2 regions of the Butyrivibrio sp. AE3004 genome follow, and region 2 is predicted to be linked to the other one. Evidence: riboswitches for the same ligand, from Rfam matches in the RefSeq annotation. Region 2 holds a riboswitch; the other holds the start of a gene.
The links. Region 2 has a riboswitch for FMN ahead of BV60_RS0115180 (ECF transporter S component). Riboswitches for the same ligand answer to the same signal wherever they lie in the genome.

Region 1 (3,409 bases), 2.4 Mb from region 2:
AGTTGTGCTTTAATTTGCAAAATCCGGGAATCTATCAACAAAATAATGGAAAGATGGACTATTCTGATGTATTTTAGTTATAAGAAAAGATGAACTGATCGGAGGAGGGCACAGCATGGAAATTACAGCTAAATTAGAGGGTCTTATTGAAAAAGCAAAGAGTGACAAGAGTCTTAAGGAAAAGCTTCTTAATACGAGAGAGTCTGAAAATCCAATTGCTGATTTTTGTGATATAGCAACTCAGAACGGTTTTCCTATGACGGTAATGGATATAGTTAATCAGGGAGAAGAGTTTTATGCGGAAATAAAGCGCAGCACAAACGGTGGTGGAGAAAACTCACCTGATCTTGATTTCCAGAATGATGAATACTCCATTTTTATGATGAGGCTTAAGGATCTGTAAATCATAGTAAATAAATATCAGGAAACGCCGGCTATTTTCATAGGAGAATAGTCGGCGTTTCTTGATTTAAATTAATTTTTTTAATGACCTACAACCTGGTAATCTTTGTTCCAGATAAGCTCAAGCCCGTCAAAAAGATAGGTGAGCTTTCCATCAGGATATAGGCTGATGAACTTACTTGTGATATCGGACGGATTATCCTTGGAATTGTAGAAAACACCGCCAATATCATTGTACCCCTGCCTGTCATAAACAAAACCGTCAATAGTGATCTTAGAAGGAAATGTTGATAAATCTGGCATGATCTGACTCCTTTATAATACTTATGGGTTGTCGTATCTTTGTGGGACATTCTAGCACATAATTGCCTAATTGTAATTGATTAAAATTAATTTAAAGTAAAGCATTGAGGTAAGCGGATTCCGGGAGAATTAACTTGCAGCCTATGACAAAATTAATGTATTTTTGCGTTTGGGGAGATATGTAATAATGTTTATTTGTGGTCGTTATTTCCTATCTATATTGACATGATATATTATGTGTACTAGAATTGAGTGCAATTGAATAACTATCTTCAGGGCAGGGTGTAATTCCCTACCGGCGGTATAGCCCGCGAGCCATTTGGCATGATTCGGTGAGATTCCGAGGCCGACAGTATAGTCTGGATGAGAGAAGAGTTTTGCTTATGATTAGGTATCCCTGGGAATATTTATGTTCTCGGGGATTTTTGTTGTTTGGGAGCCATATAAATTCATGAAGCGTATGACATGTCTTGGATAGGAATATTCAAGACATTTTTTTTTGGAGGAGACCTATGAATGATGAGTTTTATATGAAGAGGGCGCTTGAACTTGCAAGGAAAGGCGCAGGCTTTGTCAACCCCAATCCAATGGTGGGCGCGGTGATCGTAAAGGATGGAAAAATAATCGGAGAGGGGTATCATGAACGCTACGGTGAGCTGCATGCGGAAAGAAATGCTCTTAAGAACTGCAGTGAAAGTCCAAAAGGCGCGACTATGTATGTAACGCTTGAACCATGCTGTCACTATGGAAAAACACCGCCTTGTACTGAGGCAATAATTGAAAACGGCATAAGCCGGGTGGTTGTGGCATCACTTGATGTAAATCCACTTGTTGCGGGGAAAGGTATAAAGATTCTGGAGGAGCACGGAATATCAACATCTGTGGGGATTCTTAAGGAAGACGCTGACAATCTGAATAAGGTCTTCATCAAATATATTCGTACACGACTTCCATATGTGGTTATGAAATATGCAATGACTTCCGATGGCAAAATTGCGACAAAAACCGGAGCTTCAAAATGGGTAAGCTCGGAGGAATCAAGAAAGAACGTGCACAGGCTCCGCAGCAGACTTTCGGCAATTATGGTAGGAGTCGGAACAGTTATTTCGGACGACCCGCTTCTGACCTGCAGAATATCTGCTGATAGCGAAAATTCCGGAAATGAATACAGAAATCCCATAAGAATAATCTGCGATACAAACTTTTCCACTCCGATGGATGCACATGTGGTTTTGGATGCAAAAAACAATAAAACAATAATAGCAACCTGCTCAGAGGATGAAAGAAGGCAAGACTATTTTGAAAAAATGGGATGCGAGATTATCAGGGTATCAAAAAAAGACGGAGTAATAGATTTAAAAGAGCTCATGCAAATCTTAGGAGAAAGAGGAATAGACAGCATTCTTCTTGAAGGAGGAGCTACGCTCAATTACAGTGCGCTAAATGCTCAGATAGTAGATGAAGTACAGATATATATTGCACCGAAGGTATTTGGAGGTCATGCAAAGAGTCCTGTTGAGGGTACGGGAATAGAGATACCCGGTGATGCATTTTTACTTTCGCCGAGAAATGTATCCATGATAGGACAGGATGTTCTTATAGAAAACGAGGTGATTTATCAGTGTTTACAGGCATAATCGAGGAGATCGGCAAAATCAGGGCTGTTTCCCGTGGAAGCGCTAAAAGCCAGCTTGTGGTAGGGGCAAGGAAGGTTCTCGAAGATGTTCATCTTGGGGACAGTATTGCGGTAAACGGCGTGTGCCTTACTGTTATCAGCTTTGATAAAGAGAGCTTTACAGTGGATGTTATGAATGAGACTTACTTAAGATCAAGTCTTGGAAATCTTAGGATTGGAAATGAAGTGAATCTGGAAAGGGCAATGGCAGCAGGCGGACGTTTCGGAGGACATATAGTTTCGGGACATATTGACGGAACAGGAAGAATAAAGGGAACGAGAAAAGACGGAAATGCAGTGTGGTACGAAATAATAGCAGATAATAGCATTCTTAAGGGAATTGTTGAAAAGGGATCAATAGCTATAGACGGAATAAGCCTGACTGTTGCAGCAGTTACACCGATAAGTTTTTCAGTATCAATAATACCACATACTCTGGAACAGACTATTCTTAAGGATAAGCGCGCGGGAAGTACGGTTAACCTTGAGAACGATATTATCGGGAAATATGTTCAGGCTTTCCTTACAAAGCCAAATGACAATAATGAAAAAATATGGGAGGTATTGTATGGATAAAAAATTAGTGGAGCAGGCGCTTGAAGATTTACGACAGGGAAAAATCGTACTTGTTATGGATGACGAGAACCGGGAGAACGAGGGTGATCTTATATGTGCAGCTGAATTTGCATCTACGGAAAATGTGAATTTCATGGCTAGTAAAGGAAAGGGGCTTATCTGTATGCCTGTCAGCGGAAGGATTGCAGGAACGTTGGGACTTAATCCCATGGTTGATATCAACACGGATAACCATGAAACGGCTTTTACAGTATCTGTTGATTATAAAGAGACAACTACCGGCATTTCAGCAGCTGAGAGAGGTCTTACAGCCAGGATGATGGTTTCTGGCAAGGCAGATGCAGCTGATTTTAGAAGACCGGGGCATATGTTTCCGCTTGTCGCAAGAGAAGGAGGAGTACTTGTAAGAGGAGGGCATACCGAGGCAACCGTTGACCTGATGAGACTTGCAGG
Region 2 (3,409 bases):
CTTCGCTCATTTTTAGCCATTGACCGAGGATATTGCAGATCATGGCAACACTAATACAATGTACATAAGTAGCATCATCATAGCTTCGAAGGCTATGAAGCATATCCAAAAGATTAGAGGAACTGCTTCCTTTACGTAAAAGACCATATATGGGCGAAATTATGGCATCAATGTCAAAGTGCTCTTTGTCATTGATAAGTTCTTCAATTCCGGCCTTGAATTTTGTTGCACAGTTTTCAAAATCTTTTTTGAATTCAATGAATTCTGCGGTTTGTCTCAGGCTTGCAGCATATGATCTGTTGTTGTTATCTTGCGGTGTAAGCAGGTCTTCGGATGGATCTTCCACAAGAACATTCAGAACAGAATAGAAAGACAGCTTAGTGATGGTCTGATTATCAAGAACACATCCTTTTGGTAATATCAGCTGGTTGTTATCATGAGCATACACGTTATCCGACAAAACCATGCCGGGAACCAATTTTTTTGTAATCAACCTTTTCATAAAGAAGGCGCCTCATTGACAGTTATTAGTGACCAAAGATATAGATTAATCTTAGAAGTCACATGTATAAAAGTCAATAAAGACGCCATTTTTATGCTATAAAAAAACGATAAAGAATATATAAATTGAAATGCTTATGCTTCAGATTCTGCTTCTCTTTTTCTGTCGGGAACCAAGGAGGTATTTTTTAAAACCGGACTGAGCTTTTTGTAAACGAGTACTGTTATTCCACTGAGAACACCACCTTTTAAAAGATTTATAGGAGCTACAGCAAAAAGCACAAATGTAAACATATTGTTGATTGCGGGATTTATAGCTGTTCCCATACCTATAAGAGCATCAAGTGGCATACCGTAAAGCTTTGCAAAGGCCGGAAGCAGATAGAAGGCATTCAGTGAACTTCCAACAATGGTGATTATCATAGTAGCTGCCAGACATGATATAAATGCAGTCTGACGATTTTTCCTGAAAATGTAAATGATGGAAGCCGGGAGAACATAGCTGCATCCCACTATGAAGTTTGCAAGTTCTCCGATAAAAGCTGTCTGAGTACCGTTTATAATTAGATTGAGCAGAATTTTTATGAATTCTATCATAACACCGGTCATGGGACCGAAAGCAAAGCCTCCGATTACTGCAGGAAGATCGGAAAGGTCAAGCTTGTAAAAACTTGGTGCAAAAGGCATCGGAATTTCAAAAAGCATAAGTATTGCGGATATAGCTGAGAAAATACCGATTATTACGATTTTTCTTGTGTTCATGCCGGGATTTTCAGTGCCTGACTTTTTTGCTACATAATTTTCAGCCAGCCTGGCTGCGATAAATGTTACTGCAATGAGTAAAACAAAAATCACAACAATAAGTGAGTTCTCTGCGATTGATGCTATTAAGTTGTTTTTCATGGTGTTTAATTCCTCCTGATTATTGTCGGGGAGGAGAATGATCAGACTACGAACGCTCTACCTTAGAAAACAAAAACGAATCAACAAGAATGCTGATTCGGGACAAAAATAAAACGTCATCTTCTATCATCCAGACTATACTGTCGGTTTTGGAATTTCACCAAATCGGCCGCAAGAGCGGTTCGCGGACTTCTGAAATACAGTCACCGCCGGTAGGGAATTACACCCTGCCCCGAAGATTATTTTTCTAGATTTATTATATAGCAGTAATAATCTTCGTCAATACCTTTTATAGAGCGACTTGCTTTTTTTTTACTGCTGGAATATTCTGATAATATGAATACAATATTAGAAACATACTCAGCGGAGGAAACCTTCGCATTTGGAAAACGAATAGGCGAAACAGCTGCGCCCGGATCGGTATATACACTGATCGGGGATCTTGGAGTTGGTAAGACTGTCCTGACTCAGGGAGTTGCAGCAGGATTGGGAATTGAAGGCCCTGTTAACAGTCCTACATTTACAATACTTCAGGTTTATGATGAGGGTAGAATCCCGTTCTATCATTTTGATGTCTACAGAATCGGAGATGTCAGTGAGATGGATGAGATAGGATACGAGGATTATTTTTACGGACAGGGATTGTGCTTCATAGAGTGGGCAAATCTTATTGAAGAAATATTACCTGAAAAATACATGGAAATACGTATTGAAAAGGACCTTAAGAAAGGAACAGACTATCGTCGAATTACCCTTAGCACGATAGATAAGAGATAAAATATGAAAATACTTGCGCTAGATACATCAGGGCTTGTGTGCAGCGTTGCAGTCATGGAGGATGACAGACTACTCTCTGAATTCTCAATTCAACATAAGATAACCCATTCAGAATTGCTTCTTCCTATGATGGAGGAAATAAAAAAAAGAATTTCACTTGATCTTAAAACAATAGATGCGGTGGCAGTTTCGGCAGGTCCCGGCTCATTTACGGGACTAAGAATAGGATCAGCTACTGCCAAGGGACTTTGTCTTGCTATGGACAAACCTCTTATTGCCGTGCCTACACTTGATGCAATGGCATATCAGTTTTACGGAAGTGAATACGTGATTTGTCCGATGATGGATGCCAGAAGAAATCAGGTATACACCGGAATTTATTCATTTGTTCCCGAAAAGGAAAATGAAAAGTACAAAGAAACTTATTTTTCAATGAAAATAATAAAAAGCCAGGAAGCTGTTTCTGTGCAGGAAATAGCTGCAGAGCTGAACATGCTCGGAAAGACCGTTATTCTTCTTGGGGATGGAATACCTGTGTACAGGGATCAGCTTGAAGAACTTCTGGAAGTGAACTACATTCTTGCACCTGCACACATGAACAGACAAAGAGCATCTGCCATATCTTCGCTGGCACAGGTTTACATGCGCGAAGGAAAGATTACTGATGCAGACAGCTTTGCACCGGAGTATTTGAGAGCATCACAGGCAGAGCGCGAGGCGACTGAGAAAAAAACAGAAGGTGGAAAAACCGATACAGCCAAGTCTGCAGACAGAAAAAAGAAGGGTGCCGGCGAATCTATTTATATAAGAGATTTAAAGGCAGAAGACATTACAGCGGCAGCAGAGCTTGAAAAGGATAATCTCGGTAAAGAGGCCTGGTCCGAAAAACAGTTACTTGAAGCAAGCACAAGAGATGATACAGTATATATTGTTGCCGAGAAGGCAGGGAATGTTGTAGGATTGTGCGGGGTTCGTAACATTTCCGGTGAGGGAGAGATAACGAATGTCTCAGTTTCAAAAGAGTGCAGAGGAAAAGGCATCGCCTTTTTAATGCTTGATAAGCTCCTGCTTCGTGGGAAGGCTATCGGATGTGAGGCATTTACACTCGAAGTCAGAGCCGAAAATGCTCCTGCAATAGGACTATATGAAAAACTGGGATTTGTAAATGAAGGGGTAAGACCCGGCTTTTACGATGAACCCAAGGATGATGCAATAATATACTGGAAGA

Region 1: another riboswitch for FMN. It lies ahead of ribD (bifunctional diaminohydroxyphosphoribosylaminopyrimidine deaminase/5-amino-6-(5-phosphoribosylamino)uracil reductase RibD); the one in region 2 lies ahead of BV60_RS0115180 (ECF transporter S component).

What each region holds. Positions count from the first base shown of each region.
Region 1 is NZ_JNLQ01000002.1:383,341-386,749, forward strand. Features, by position in the region: gene BV60_RS0104725 (Nif11-like leader peptide family natural product precursor) at 116-403, shown strand; gene BV60_RS0104730 (hypothetical protein) at 484-705, opposite strand; FMN riboswitch at 970-1,084, shown strand; gene ribD (bifunctional diaminohydroxyphosphoribosylaminopyrimidine deaminase/5-amino-6-(5-phosphoribosylamino)uracil reductase RibD) at 1,218-2,342, shown strand; gene ribE (riboflavin synthase) at 2,327-2,956, shown strand; gene BV60_RS0104745 (bifunctional 3,4-dihydroxy-2-butanone-4-phosphate synthase/GTP cyclohydrolase II) at 2,949-3,409, shown strand, end outside.
Region 2 is NZ_JNLQ01000002.1:2,822,430-2,825,838, reverse strand. Features, by position in the region: gene BV60_RS0115185 (HD-GYP domain-containing protein) at 1-502, opposite strand, end outside; gene BV60_RS0115180 (ECF transporter S component) at 637-1,404, opposite strand; FMN riboswitch at 1,519-1,648, opposite strand; gene tsaE (tRNA (adenosine(37)-N6)-threonylcarbamoyltransferase complex ATPase subunit type 1 TsaE) at 1,741-2,181, shown strand; gene tsaB (tRNA (adenosine(37)-N6)-threonylcarbamoyltransferase complex dimerization subunit type 1 TsaB) at 2,185-3,409, shown strand, end outside.